2 regions of the Actinomadura napierensis genome follow, and region 2 is predicted to be linked to the other one. Evidence: riboswitches for the same ligand, from Rfam matches in the RefSeq annotation. Region 2 holds a riboswitch; the other holds the start of a gene.

Region 1 (7,381 bases), on a different contig from region 2:
TCGGACGACCCGACCGTCAGCACCGGCTGGACGGTCGAGCGCGACGGCGTGCACGCCACGGTCCGGTGGGGCGAGCCGACCGACCTGCTCGACCCGGTCACCCAGATCGCCGACGACCACGTGACGATGACGATCGAGGCGGACGGCGCGACCCGCGTCATCGAGGACGTCGTGCCCTACCGGTTCTGGACCGCGACCGAGCTCGACGCCGCCATCCGGCTCGCCGGCGGGCTGGACGTCGCCGCCCGGTACGGCGACTTCGGGACCGGCGCGGACGCGGTGGCCCTCACCGATCCCGAAGCCTGGCGCATGATCACGCTCCTGCGCCCCTCGTCGATCAGCGCCGCCTGATCAGGGGGCGGTCGCCCAGCCCGGCATCGGGTAGCCGGCCAGCATCTCGCGGACCTCGCCCGCGACCCGCTCGACCACCGCCTCGTCCTGCCCGGCGGCCGCCCGCACGACCTCGTCGATCCAGGCCGCGATCTGCGGCATCCGCGCCTCGTCCAGCCCGCGGGTGGTGATCGCGCCGGTGCCGAGCCGCAGCCCGGACGGGTCGAACGGCTTGCGCGGGTCGAACGGGACCGCGTTGTAGTTCAGCTCGATGCCGGCGCGGTCCAGGGCCTGCGCGGCGGGCTTGCCGGCGACGCCCTTGTTCGTCAGGTCGATCAGGATGAGGTGGTTGTCGGTCCCGCCGGAGATCAGGTCGTAGCCGCGCTCCAGCAGCGCCGCCGCGAGGGCCTTGGCGTTCGCGACGACCTGGCGGGCGTACCGGGAGAAGTCCGGCGCCGCCGCCTCCTTCAGCGCGGCGGCGATCGCGGCCGTGGTGTGGTTGTGCGGGCCGCCCTGCAGGCCGGGGAACACCGCCTTGTCGACCGCCATGGCGTGCTCGGCCGTCGACATGATCATCGCGCCGCGCGGGCCGCGCAGCGTCTTGTGCGTGGTCGTGGTGATCACGTCGGCGTGCCCCACCGGGGACGGGTGCGCGCCGCCCGCGACCAGGCCCGCGATGTGCGCGATGTCGGCCGCCAGCACCGCCCCGACCTCGCGGGCGATCTCCGCGAACGCCGGGAAGTCGATGGTGCGGGGCACCGCCGTCCCGCCGCACCAGATCAGCTTCGGCCGCTCCTTGAGCGCCAGGTCGCGGACCTCGTCCATGTCGACGCGCCCGGTGTCGGCGCGCACCTCGTAGCGGACGGGCGAGAACCACTTGCCGGTCGCCGACACCGACCAGCCGTGCGTCAGATGGCCGCCCATCGGCAGCGACAGGCCCATCACCGGGTCGCCGGGGTCCAGGAACGCCAGGTAGACGGCGAGGTTGGCGGGCGACCCGGAGTACGGCTGGACGTTGGCGTGCTCGACGCCGAACAGCTCCTTGGCCCGGCCGATCGCCGCCAGCTCGATCGGGTCGACGTTCTGCTGGCCCTCGTAGTACCGCTTGCCGGCGTAGCCCTCGGAGTACTTGTTGGTCAGGACGGTGCCGGCGGCCTCCAGCACCGCCGCCGACACGTAGTTCTCCGAGGCGATCAGCCGGATCTTCTCGAACTGGCGGCGGGCCTCCGCCTCGACCAGTCCGGCGATCTCGAGGTCCGCGGCCTGCAGATGGGGAACGGCGGGCTCGTGCACGACTACCTCCGCGCTGCTTCGCGCCGGAACGCTCCGGGCGCCCCGGCAAGGGGACCCGTACACCCAGGCGCGCGGTGTGCGGACTAGTTTCGCTCCCCGGTGGTCGACTCCACCTTGACTGCGCCAGTCGCGTTCGCGCCATCATAGCGAGCCGCGTCCCGCACTCGCCGGGTCCGCGCCCGCCGGGTCCGCGACGGCACCGACACCACGGCCAGCCCGCCGAACAGCAGCAGCGCCCCCGCCGCGGCCTGCACGGACAGCCGCTCCCCGAGGACCGCGACGGCCAGCACCGCCGCCACCAGCGGCTCGGCGAGACTGAGCGTCCCCGCCGTCGCCGCGCTGACGCGGTGCAGGCCGGTGACGAAGAACATGTACGCGGCAGCGGTCGCCGCGATCCCGAGCCACGCCACCAGGACCGCCGACCGCGGCGCGGCGAGCGCCGGCAGGTCCGCGAGCGTCCAGGGCAGCAGCACCGACCCGCCCGCCAGCAGCGTCACCGACACCGCCGCCGCCATCCCCACCTCGTGGCCGGTCAGCACCTTCGCCGACACCGTGTACACGCCGAAGCAGACCCCGGCGACCAGGCTGAGCGCCACCCCGAGCGGGTCGACATGGACGTCCGGCCCCGGCGCCATCAGCAGCGCAACGCCGCCGACCGCGCAGGCCGTACCCCACCACCACCGCCGGCTCAGCCGCGCCCGCAGCACCAGCCGCTCGCACAGCCCGGTCGAGACGGGCGCGAGCCCGAACACGACGGCGGTCGCGACCGCGGCGCCCGTCCGGTCGACCGCGCTGAAGAACGACGCCTGGAAGACCCCGGTGGCGACGGACGCGGCGGCCAGCGGCGGCCAGGTGCGCCGCGACAGCGCCCGGAACGCCTTCCGGTCCGTCACGAGCACCAGCACGGCGAGGATGAGCCCGCCGGAGAAGATCCGCGCGCCGCCGATCGCCACCGGGCTCGCCGCCGAACCGGCCAGCACCTGCGCCGGACCCACCGTCCCCCACAGGACGCCGGCGGCCAGCACCAGCAGCGCGCCGGACGGAATGTTTCGTCGGCCCATGCAGCCGAAGCTAGGCAAGAGTACGGAAGTTTGCGCTGTGAGCCGTCATTCGTTCGGCTCCACAGCCTCACTCCGGCAATCCTTCGGTTTCGGCGCACCGGACGTCGCCTCAGGCGTACGGCGTTCGCCCGTCGCGCCGCTCGGCCGACGGAAGTTCGCCCTGCTCCCTCGGCTGGACGTAGTCGTACACCACGGTGGTGCGGACGTCCACGTACTCCTTGCGGCGGGCCAGCCGGTCGAGCACGAAGTCGCGCAGGTACGTGGTGCTGGGCACCGCCACGTGGACGAGGAGATCCTCGTTCCCCGTGACGACGAAGACGGCGACGGCCTCCGGCATGGCGGCCATGCTGTCGCGCGCCGACTCGATCGCCTCCCGCGACTGCGGCCGGATCCGGATCGAGATCAGCGCCTGCACGCCGCGGCCGAGCCTCTCGAAGTCGACCGCCGCGTGGAAGCCGGTGAGGATCCCGCGCGAGCGCAGCGCGCGCGTGCGCTCCAGCGCCGTCGACGGGGCGATCCCCACCGCCTCGGCCAGTTCCCGGTTGGTCTGCCGCCCGTCCCGCTGCAACCGCCGCAGGATCGCCTGGTCGACCGCGTCCATGGTTCCCCTCCCGGCTTCGCCGCCGCGTCCCGAACTCCCGCGCCCGAACATGCGCCGGAACCGGCCTTCCCCCGAAGAATATTCGCCGCTCCGCCGATGGCCAAAACGGGACTGCGGAGGCTGGTGATTTCACCGATGCCCGCGGGACGGCGGGGCGCCGACAATTGGCGGCCCACACGGACCGGCGGGGCGGACCGCCGAACGGGGAGTCGAGGTCATCGTGAGCGGGGCGCATCGGGAGACGGGACGGCGCGCGCGGCGGCGGACACGGCGCACGCGCCGGACCGTGGCGATCGTGGCGGTCGTGTGCATGGCGATCGCGGCGGTGCTCGCCACGTCGGTGTACGCGCTGTCGGCGATCACGTCGTGCTCCGGCGGCGTGACGACGCTCGACGCGGCCGTCGCCCCGGAACTGGCGCCCGCCGTGTCCGCGGTGGCCGCCGACTTCAACGGCGCCGACCACCGCGCGGGCGGGAAATGCGTGCGGGTCACCGTGCGCGCGGCCGGCCCGGCGGGGGTCACGGCGCTGCTGTCCGGGCAGATCCCCCGGGGCTCGGGCGTGCGCCTCCCGGACGTGTGGGTACCGGACTCCTCGCTGTGGCTGCGGCTGCTGGCGAAGCCGCCGCGCCTGGCGGGTGGGCCGTTAGCCCGCTCGCCTCTCGTCGCCGCGGTCCCGGCGGCGCGGGCCACGCGGACGCCCGGCTCGTGGAAGGACCTGCTGGGCGCGGCCGAACCCGGCGAGCGGAGCTCCCGGGCGGTCGGCCTCGTCCTGCCCGACCCGGCCCGGACCGGCGCCGGGCTCGCCGCGCTGCTGGTCGCGCGGGAACGCGAGGGCGACGCGGCGTTCGCGGCGTTCGCGCGGTCGGTGCGGGAGAGCACCGCACCGGACGCGACCCGGGCGTTCGGCGCGCTGGCCGGGTCCTCGGCGCGGCCTGAGCCCGTCCTGGCCGTCCCGGAGCAGGCCGTGTGGGAGCACGACCGGCGCGAGCCGTCGGAGCCCGTCCAGGCCGTCTACCCGCGCGACGGGACCCTGTCCCTGGACTATCCGGTCGCGATCCTCGACGACCGTCCCGGCGCGCGGCTGTTCGAGCACGCGCTGCGCGGCGGAACCGCCCGCGAGCACCTCCGCTCGGCGGGCTTCCGCGACCCCGCCGGGCGGGCGCCGGCCGCGTTCGGCCGCACACCCGGCCTGACCGCGGCCAGGCCCGCCGTCCTCGCCGACCCCGAACCCGCCCTCGTCCGGCGGACGGCGCAGGAATGGGCGCGGCTGACGCTCGGCTCCCGGATGCTGTCGGTGATCGACGTCTCCGGATCGATGGCGCAGCCGGTGCCCGGCACCCGGCTGACCCGGCTGCAGGCGATCGCGCAGGCCTCCCAGGAGGGCCTGGCACTGCAGCCCGACGACACCGAACTCGGCCAGTGGATCTTCTCCACGCGGCTGGACGGAGACCGGGACTGGCGGCGGACCGTCCCGATGGGCCCGCTCGGCGGCCGGGTCGGCTCGGTCACCCGCCGGCAGCGCATCCTCAGCGCGCTGGCGGCGCTGCGCCCGAAACCGGACGGCGCGACCGGCCTGTACGACACCGTGCTCGCCGCCGTCCGGTACATGCGCCGCACCTACCGGCCGGAGATGGTCAACACGGTGCTGCTGTTCACCGACGGCCGCAACGACGACCCCGGCGGCCCCTCCCTGGACCGCACGGTCGCCGCGCTGCGCGCCGGACGGGAGGCGACCCGCCCGGTGCAGATCATCGTCATCGGTTTCGGCCCGGACGTCGACACCGCCGAGCTGCGGCGGCTCGCCGACGCCACCGGCGGCAGCGTCTACACCGCCCGCGTCCCGCAGGACATCATGCGGATCTTCGGCGAGGCCACCGCCCGCCGCCTCTGCGCGCCCTCCTGCTGAGCCGCCGCGCCGACCGCACCCCGAGACGGCGAAGGCCCGACCCCCCTGCGGGGACCGGGCCAGGACACCGGTGCGCGGCGTCGCCGTGCGGGCGGAGCGTCAGCTCCGGCCCGCGGCCTCCAGGGCCCTCTTGACGGCGGCGCGCTTCTCGCGCAGCTTGGCGAGCGCCTCCTCGAGGATGGCCTCGCCGTCCTCGTCGCTGCGCCGCTCCTTCACGTACGCCAGATGCGTCTTGTAGGGCTCGGTCTTCGGCGGCGCCGGAGGGTTCTCCGCGTCCTGGCCGGCCGGGAACCCGCAGCGCGGGCAGTCCCACGTCTCGGGGACCGCGACGTCGGTCGCGAAGCTGGGGCGCGTCTCGTGCCGGTTGGCGCAGTAGAAGGTCACCCAGACGCGGGGGGCGGCGTCGCCGCGCTCCGCCTCCCCCATTGGACCGGCCCCGACGCGGCTGCCCCGAATCGCGTTGCCACTACCCACGGACTACTCCTCGCTTTGTGTGCCGCGGCCGCCAGGGACCTCCGAGGACGGCGCGGCGCTCGAACGTGTTTGGACGGGCGGCTCAGCCGACGCCCTTGTGCTTGAACAGCAGCCCGAGCACGATGATCGAGGCGAACCAGACCACCCCGACGCCGATCGTCAGCCGGTCCAGGTTGCGCTCCACCACCGACGAGCCGCCGAGCGACGACGAGACGCCGCCGCCGAACATGTCGGACAGTCCCCCGCCCTTGCCCTTGTGCATCAGGACGAGGACCACCATCAGCAGACTCGTGACGATGAGCACGATGGACGATGCGATGATCACAGTTCTTCAGCGCCTTCTCTGGCAGGCCCCGCGGGAGACGGGGCCTCGTCTGTAGGGACGGAGGATCGAGCCGGGCGGTTTACCCGTGCAGTACGAAGGGTACGACGAACTACCGCCTGGTTCGGCAAGAACCCCCATGTCACGCGGAATTGATCAGTTTTGATCAGGCCGGGAACTCCCGGTACCGGCAGATCTTGACGAACTCGCCCGGGTCGAGGCTGGCACCACCGACCAACGCGCCGTCCACGTCGTCCTGCGCCATCAGCTTGGCGATGTTGTCGCCCTTCACCGAGCCGCCGTACAGGATGCGCACCTGGTCGGCGAGCCCGCCGTCGTACAGCTCGGCGAGCCGGGTCCGGACGGCGGCGCAGACCTCCTGCGCGTCCTGCGGCGTGGCGACCTCGCCGGTGCCGATCGCCCAGACCGGCTCGTAGGCGATCACGCTGCGCCGCACCTGGTCGGCGGGGATCTTCTCCAGCGCCCCGTCGATCTGCGCCAGGACGTGCGCGACGTGCGCGCCGGCCTTGCGCACCTCCAGGCCCTCGCCCACGCAGATGATCGGGTTCATCTCGGCGCCCAGGACCGCCTTGGCCTTGGCGTTGACGAGCGCGTCGTCCTCGCCGTGGTACTCGCGCCGCTCCGAGTGCCCGACGATCGCGTAGGAGCAGCCCAGCTTCGCCAGCATGGACGCGGCGATCTCGCCGGTGTAGGCGCCGGAGGCGTGCTGCGAGACGTCCTGCGCACCGTACTGGATGGCGTACCGGTCGGCCTCGATCACCGTCTGCACCGAGCGCAGGTCGGTGAACGGCGGGCATACGACGACGTCGACGGCCTCGAAGTCGGGCTCCTTCAGCGCGAACGCCATCTTCTGGACGAGCAGGATCGCGTCCAGGTGGTTCTTGTTCATCTTCCAGTTGCCGGCCATCAGCGGCTTGCGGCCGGTCTGCTTTCCGGAAGGGGTCGCGGGGGCCATCGGTCAGTCCTCCAGTGCCTGCAGGCCGGGCAGCGCCTTGCCCTCGAGGTATTCGAGGCTGGCGCCGCCGCCGGTCGAGATGTGCGAGAAGGCTCCCTCGTCGAAGCCGAGCTGCCGGACGGCCGCGGCGGAGTCGCCACCGCCGACCACGGTGAACGCGCCGGAGTCGATCAGGCCCTGCGCGACGGCGCGGGTGCCGTGCGAGTACGGCTCCATCTCGAACACGCCCATCGGGCCGTTCCAGAACACCGTCCTCGCGCCGGCCAGGCGCGCGGCGAACAGCTTGCCGGACTCGGGGCCGATGTCCAGGCCGAGCCGGTCGGCGGGGATCGCGTCGGCCGCGACGACCTCGTGGTCGGCGTCCGCCGCGAACGCGGTCGCGGCGACGACGTCCACCGGGAGCACGAACTCCACGCCG
Region 2 (7,381 bases):
CATGTCCGAGTCCGACCGGCTGTACGACCTGCTCGCGCCCGGCATCGTCGGCGGCGTCCTGCTGCTCCTGGTCGAGCTGGCGTTCCTGCCGAACGCGGTGATCTGGGGCGTCGCGTACGCGGTCGGGCCGGGCTTCGCGGTCGGCGCCGGGACGAGCGTGTCGCCGACCGGCGTGTTCCTGGACACGGTCCCGGCGTTCCCGCCGCTGGCGGCGCTGCCCGAGCCCGGTCCGGCCCCCGCCGTGTCGCTGCTGGCGCTGTTGGCGCCGTTCGCGGCGGGCGCGGTGGGCGGCGTGCTGACGATCCGGACGATGCCGAGCGCGACGTCCGAGGCGGCGCCGCTGTGGGGGTTCGTGTCCGGGACGCTGACGGGCGCCGTCGTGGCGCTGCTGGCGGCGCTGTCGGGCGGTCCGCTGGGCGGCGGGCGGATGGCGACGGTCGGCCCGTCCGCGTGGCAGGTCGGGCTGCTGGCGGCGCTGGAGGTGGGGATCTCCGCGGCGATCGCGGCGTGGGCGGCGAACTGGCGGATCATGCGGCGGCCGGAGGGCGAGGAGGCGCCGTCGAAGCGTAAGAAGCGCAAGAAGCGCAGGAAGCAGCGGCCCGCCGCCCGGCTGCCCGAGGCGGCGGTTCCGCAGCCCGCGCCTGCGCCCGTCCCGGACGGGACGCCCGCGGCGGCCGAGCGGCCGACGGCACCGCGCCCGTCGCCCTCACGCCCGTCGCCGTACGCGCCCGACCCGCTGGAGTTCGAGGAGGCCGAGCCGGTCCTGGCGCCGCGCAGGCCGCGCGGCCGGGGCCGCGCCGTGGACCCGCTGCCCGAGCTGATCATGGACGAGCCCCCCGCACCCGAGCCCGCCGAGCCCGAACCCGAGCCCGCCGCTCGCGAACCCGCCGAGCCGGAGCCCGCCCCGGCGGAGCCCCAGCCGGACGAGCGGGACGGCAAGGTCGTCCTCGAAGGCCACATCGTCGAGGACGCCGAGCCCGACCCGGTGCCGCCGCCCCGCGAGGACCCCGAGCGCACCGAGAACCGCGGCGGGGCCATCTACGTGCTGCGCGACGAGCCCCGCGACTGACTCAGAGCAGGTCGCCGTACTTGTCCATGCTGCCCGCGGGCAGATCGAGCTTCTTCTCGATCTTCGGGTAGAACTCGTGCTTGCAGGCGGTCTTGTCGGCGCCGGTGTTGGACGCCCCCAGGCACTCCTGGTACCCGCTCAGCTCCGGCCACAGGAAGACCGTGAGCGCGACCGACAGGGCGGAGAACGCCAGCCCCACCGAGCCGAGCACGATGCCCGGCACCGCGCCCGGGGCCGCGCCGCGCGCCGTCCGCGCCCGGCGCCGCGCCCTGATGCCGATGACCAGCGCGGCGACGCCCAGGACCAGCCCCAGCGGGTAGAAGAAGAACGACGTCAGCAGGGCGACGATGCCGAGCCACAGGGCCCGCCGCCCGGTCCGCTCGACCGGCGGCGGCCCCGGGGGAGGGCCGAGGGGGGCGCCCGGGGGCGGCCCCGCCGGATCCCGCCCCTGCTCGACGGGGTGGGCCGGTCGACCCGGCTGCTCGCTCACGTCCGCTTCCTCCCAACCGTGGATTCAACCGCGCCGAACAGGGCCGATAGGCTGCGTGCCGAATGCCGACAACCCCACCGTCCACCCCACCGTCCACAAGGGAGTCATGGTGTCCGCCCGGCTCGTCGTCCTCGTCTCCGGCGCGGGGACCAACCTACAAGCGCTGCTCGACGCCTGCGCAGATCCAGCCTACGGGGCGAAAGTGGTGGCCGTGGGCGCCGACCGCGACGGGATCGGCGGCACCGAGCGCGCCGAGCGCGCCGGGCTGCCCGCGTTCACGCTCCGCATCCCCGACTTCCCGTCCCGCGCCGAATGGGACGCCGCCCTCGCCGCGGCGATCGCCGAGCACGAACCCGACCTGGTGGTGTCCGCCGGATTCATGAAGATCCTCGGCCCGGAGGTGCTGGCCCGGTTCGGTGGCCGCATCGTCAACACCCATCCCGCGCTGCTGCCCTCGTTCGCCGGCGCGCACGCCGTACGGGACGCCCTGGCGTACGGGGTGAAGGTCACGGGCTGTACCGTTCACTTCGTCGACGAAGGCGTGGACACCGGACCCGTCATCGCCCAGGAGACCGTCCCCGTGGGCTGGCATGACGACGAGGACTCCCTGCACGAGCGCATCAAGCAGGTGGAGCGCCGGCTCCTGGTCGACGTCGTCGGACGGCTGGCCCGCGACGGCTGGACCACGCGGGGGCGGCGGGTCTCGATGAAATGCAGAACCTGCGGCGACGGCACGTCCGGCGGCGCCGCGCCGGACGGCGGAACGTCCGGCAGTCCAGGTCAGACGGAACGAGGGGAGCTCGGCCGGTGAGTCGGGTGGCGATCAAGCGCGCATTGATCAGCGTGTACGACAAGACCGGGCTGGAGGAACTCGCCCGCGGCCTGCACGAGGCCGGGGTGGAGATCGTCTCCACCGGGTCCACGGCGGGCCGGATCTCCGCCGCCGGCGTGCCGGTGATGAAGGTGGAGAAGCTCACCGGGTTCCCCGAGTGCCTGGACGGCCGGGTCAAGACCCTGCACCCGAAGGTGCACGCGGGCCTGCTCGCCGACCGGCGCAAGGAGGACCACCTCCAGCAGCTCGACGACCTGCACGTCGAGCCGTTCGACCTGGCCGTGGTGAACCTGTACCCGTTCGCCGCGACGGTCGCGTCCGGCGCCGGGCCCGACGAGTGCGTCGAGCAGATCGACATCGGCGGCCCGACGATGGTGCGCGCCGCCGCGAAGAACCACGCGTCCGTCGCCGTCGTCGTCGACCCGTCCGCGTACGGGGACGTCCTGGACGCGGTGAAGGCCGGCGGGTTCACGATCGAGCAGCGCCGCCGCCTCGCCGCCCTCGCCTACGCGCACACCGCGTCCTACGACGTGGCCGTGGCCTCCTGGTTCGCGAGCGAGTACGCGCCCGACGAGCAGGCCGCCGAGACGCAATGGCCCGACTTCATCGGCGCCACCTGGGAGCGGTCGAACGCCCTGCGGTACGGCGAGAACCCGCACCAGCGCGCCGCCCTGTACCGGGTGCCGGGCGAGACGGGCCTCGCGGGCGCCGAGCAGATCTACGGCAAGGAGATGTCCTACAACAACTACGTGGACACCGACGCCGCCCGCCGCGCCGCCTACGACTTCACCGACCCCTGCGTCGCGATCATCAAGCACGCCAACCCGTGCGGCATCGCGGTCGGCGCCGACATCGCCGACGCGCACCGCCGAGCCCTCGACTGCGACCCGGCGTCCGCCTACGGAGGCGTGATCGCCGCGAACCGGCCGGTCACCGCCGCGATGGCGGAGCAGATCACCGGGAGCTTCGCCGAGGTCGTCGTCGCCCCGTCCTTCGAGGACGAGGCCGTCACCGTGCTGAAGAACCGGTTCAAGAACACCCGGCTGCTGATCTGCCCGGACGCCCCCGGCGGAGCCACCGAGTCCCGGCGGATCGACGGCGGGCTCCTCGTCCAGACCGTCGACCGGGTCGACGCGCCCGGCGACGACCCGTCCGGCTGGGAGCTCAAGTGCGGCGACGCCGCCGGCGAGGACACCCTCCGCGACCTGGCGTTCGCGTGGCGGGCCGTCCGCGCCGTCAAGTCCAACGCGATCCTGCTGGCCTCCGGCGGCGCCACGGTCGGCGTCGGCATGGGCCAGGTCAACCGGGTCGACTCGGCCCGCCTGGCCGTGGCGCGCGCGGGCGAGGAGCGGGCCCGCGGCTCGGTCGCCGCGTCCGACGCCTTCTTCCCGTTCCCGGACGGGCTCGAAGTGCTGATCGAGGCGGGCGTGAAGGCCGTCGTCCAGCCGGGCGGCTCGATCCGCGACGAGCTCGCCATCGAGACCGCGACCAAGGCCGGCGTCACGATGTACTTCACCGGCACGCGGCACTTCTTCCACTGATCGGACAGGCCCGGGCCCGGCGCGGCGTTCCCGCCCGCCGGGCCCGGTCTTTCCACTGTCCCGCCGGAGGTAGCCTCTGGCTGGCCGCGCCCCATGACCGTCTCTTGACCTTCGGCGCGATCGTTCGCTGAAGGAGGCGCTGATGGACTCGCTGACGACCTTCCTGGTCGCCCAGATCGGCCAGGCAGACTCGCTGCTGATGGAGTCACGCCAGGTGGTCGGGCTGGTCGCGGCGGTGCTCGCCGCGCTCCTGGCCGGGCAGCTCGGCTGGCACGGCACCGACCGGATCCTCGCCCGCCGCGAACGCGCCGACGACTAGCGCCCGGGCGGCCGGCGCGCAGCTGGCCCGGTCGGCGCGGTCTCGCGCGGCTAGCGCAGCCGCGCGCGCAGCGCCTTCGCCGCCTCCGGCCAGTCGTCGTCGGTCATCGAGAAGACGGCGGTGTCGCGGATCGAGCCGTCCGGGCGGATCCGGTGCTTGCGGTGGATCCCCTCGAACGACGCGCCGAGCCGCTGGATCGCCGCCCGCGACCGCTCATTGCGGGAATGGGTGTGCCATCCCACCCGGATCGCCCCCAGGTCGTCGAAGGCCCGTTGCAGGAGCAGCAGCTTCGACTCGGTGTTGAAACCCGTCCGCTGCCAGCGCGTCCCCAGCCACGTGTACCCGATGCACAGCCCCCGGTCCTTCGGGACGACCTCGTAGTACGACGTCGTCCCCGCGACCTCCCCGGTCGCCACGTCGATCTGCGCCCACGGCAGCCGCACGCCCTTGTCCCGCGCGATCAGGGCCGTGCTCACCATGGTGTGCACGGCGTCCGCGTCCGCCGGCTGCCGCTCGTTCAGCCACGTCCAGACGGACGGGTCCTTCGACGCGGCGAACAGGCCGTCGACATGGTCCAGGGAGAGGGGTTCCAACCGCACATAACGGCCGGTCAGGACCGGCTGCGCCAACCATTCGTCGCTCATGGCGTCCACGCTAGGACGGGCCCAAGGGCGTCCGGCAGAGCCACTTCACGGCGATTCCGGCGGACCACTCGGCGCCACCGGGGCGGCTACCATGGGGTTTCGACGCGACTGGCGCGGTCAAGGTGGATCACCACCGGGGAGCGAACGACAGTCCGGACACCGCGCGCCTGGGTGGACGGGACCTCGAGCAGGGCTCGGTCCCTGGCGACACACCGCGGAGGCATGCATGACCGCACAGATCCTGGACGGCAAGGCCACGGCCGCCGAGATCCGCTCCGACCTCAAGGGGCGCGTCGAGGCGCTGCGCGACCGCGGCGTGTCCGTGGGCCTCGGGACGGTGCTGGTGGGCGACGACCCCGGCAGCCACTCCTACGTCAACATGAAGCACCGCGACTGCGCCGAGGTCGGCATCGAGAGCATCCGCCGCGACCTGCCCGAGACCGCCTCCCAGGAGGACGTCGAGCGGGCCGTCGCCGAGCTCAACGCCGACCCCGCCTGCACCGGCTACATCGTCCAGCTGCCGCTGCCGAAGGGCCTGGACGAGCAGCGCGTGCTGGAGCTGATCGACCCCGCCAAGGACGCCGACGGCCTGCACCCGATGAGCCTCGGACGGCTCGTGCTGATGCAGCCGGGCCCGCTGCCCTGCACCCCGAAGGGCATCATCGAGCTGCTGCGCCGCTTCGACGTGCCGATCAGGGGCGCCGAGGTCACCGTCGTCGGCCGCGGCATCACCGTCGGCCGCTCGCTCGGGCTGCTGCTGACCCGGCGCAGCGAGAACGCCACCGTCACCCTCTGCCACACCGCCACCCGTGACCTCGCCGCGCACACCCGCGCCGCCGACATCGTCGTCGCGGCGGCCGGCGTCCCCGGCCTGATCACCGCCGACATGGTCAAGCCCGGCGCCGCCGTGCTGGACGTCGGGGTCTCCCGGGTCGACGGCAAGCTGACCGGCGACGTCGCGGCCGACGTCCGGGAGGTCGCCGGCTGGGTCGCCCCGAACCCCGGCGGCGTCGGCCCCATGACCCGCGCCATGCTGCTGCAGAACGTCGTGGAGGCCGCCGAGCAGACGGTCTGACGGCCTCCTCGGACAGGCGAGAGGGCCGCCACCGCACCCCTGGTGGCGGCCCTCTCCCCCTTTCGCTCGCCTTGTCGGAGGTCCCCCGGGCCGGGCCGCGCCGTCACCTGCGCGGCCCGATCCGGGCGGGTCAGGCGATCGCCCTCGACTGCGCTGCCGGTGAGGGCGATCGCACGTTCACTTCGGTCGGCCCGGCATCTCAGCTGGCCCGGCGGGTCGCCGCGGTGTGCGCCGCGGCGCGGGCCGGGCCCGTGGGATGGCCGGGGGCGTGTCCCGGTGGCCCGGTCCTGCGCGCCTCCGCCGGGCCCCGCATCCCCGGAGGACGCCCGTCGATCGGGGGGCGTCCCTGCTGGGGCACGTGGACCGGCGGCAGCGGCCGGACGAGGCCCATCGCGATGACCTCGTTGGCCAGCCGGGTGCGCCGGTTGGCCCCCTCGGGGATCCGGAACTTCTGGTAGAGCCGCAGCAGGTGCTGCTTCACCGCGGCCTCGGTCACGACCAGCTCGCCCGCGATGTCGCGCGCCGTGGCGGGGGCCACGAACGCCTCGTCGGACAGGGCGGGACGGCACAGCGCGGTCAGCACGTCGACCTCGCGGCGGGTGAGCTCGGGGGCGACGGCACGCCGCAGCTCGACGTCCGGGTCGACCTCCTCACGGGGGATGCCCCCCATCCGGCAGCGCGCCGTGCCGAAGCTCACGACGTCACCGTCCTCCAGGACACGGCGGGCGATCGGCCGGCCGTTGACACGGGTCCCGTTGCGGGACAGACCCATGTCGACGACGTAGACGTACGGACCGCGCCGCACGATCTCGGCGTGCAAACGGGACACACTCGGGTCGTCGAGGCGGATGTCTACTCCTCTCCCTCTCCCGACCGTCGTAACGTCGGGGCGCAGCGGCACCACCAGCCCGCTGTCCTCGATCCGCATGAACGGCCCCTCCACGGCAGTCCTCCCAGCTAGTTAGCGACCCCTGTCTGCCGGGTTACCCGGCCGGACCCCCGCCACACCCTCCTACTGGCGAGTAGCACCGATGGCACAAGGCATTCGGGGCTCTTCCCCACCAGCCGGACCGGGTGCGTTTCCGTCGCCGGCCCACAAGTCCGGCCGCCGATTCGCCGGGACGATCTCGCGGCCCCTCACCCCGCCCCGGAGTACCGCCGTCCGGCACCGGCGATGTCGTGCCGCGCGCCGATCGGCATTACCGTGGACCCATGAGCACGCAGGTGCACCGGCGCAGGCGGAGAGCGCCGCGGGGCAGGGGCGCCGCCCCGCACTGGCTCGCGCGGCTGCCGTACCTCATCGTGCTCAGCGGCGTGAGCGGCGGCCTGGTGCTCTGCGCCCTCAACTACTTCCGCAAGGGCTCCGGCCTGATGGCCGCCGCGCTGCTGTTCGGCGCGCTGGCGCGGCTGC

What was found. A riboswitch is a leader RNA that binds a small molecule or an ion and turns the genes downstream of it on or off. The one in region 2 is predicted to bind ZMP and ZTP.
Region 1: linked by a shared signal. The riboswitch ahead of glyA (serine hydroxymethyltransferase) and the one ahead of ABD296_RS25150 (bifunctional methylenetetrahydrofolate dehydrogenase/methenyltetrahydrofolate cyclohydrolase) in region 2 are both predicted to bind ZMP and ZTP.

The regions. Positions count from the first base shown of each region.
Region 1 covers NZ_BAAAMR010000170.1:1,087-8,467, forward strand. Annotated here, with positions in the region: gene ABD296_RS46255 (class I SAM-dependent methyltransferase) at 1-351, shown strand, start outside; gene glyA (serine hydroxymethyltransferase) at 352-1,623, opposite strand; ZMP/ZTP riboswitch at 1,678-1,764, opposite strand; partial or broken gene ABD296_RS50770 (DMT family transporter) at 1,836-2,684, opposite strand; gene ABD296_RS46265 (Lrp/AsnC family transcriptional regulator) at 2,794-3,285, opposite strand; gene ABD296_RS46270 (substrate-binding and VWA domain-containing protein) at 3,506-5,191, shown strand; gene ABD296_RS46275 (RNA polymerase-binding protein RbpA) at 5,291-5,665, opposite strand; gene secG (preprotein translocase subunit SecG) at 5,748-5,990, opposite strand; gene tpiA (triose-phosphate isomerase) at 6,154-6,963, opposite strand; gene ABD296_RS46290 (phosphoglycerate kinase) at 6,967-7,381, opposite strand, start outside.
Region 2 covers NZ_BAAAMR010000048.1:10,691-18,071, reverse strand. Annotated here, with positions in the region: gene ABD296_RS25180 (cell division protein PerM) at 1-1,069, shown strand, start outside; gene ABD296_RS25175 (hypothetical protein) at 1,071-1,559, opposite strand; gene purN (phosphoribosylglycinamide formyltransferase) at 1,666-2,370, shown strand; gene purH (bifunctional phosphoribosylaminoimidazolecarboxamide formyltransferase/IMP cyclohydrolase) at 2,367-3,932, shown strand; gene ABD296_RS25160 (hypothetical protein) at 4,075-4,251, shown strand; gene ABD296_RS25155 (GNAT family N-acetyltransferase) at 4,302-4,895, opposite strand; ZMP/ZTP riboswitch at 4,990-5,075, shown strand; gene ABD296_RS25150 (bifunctional methylenetetrahydrofolate dehydrogenase/methenyltetrahydrofolate cyclohydrolase) at 5,122-5,970, shown strand; gene ABD296_RS25145 (FHA domain-containing protein) at 6,170-6,913, opposite strand; gene ABD296_RS25140 (DUF3017 domain-containing protein) at 7,183-7,381, shown strand, end outside.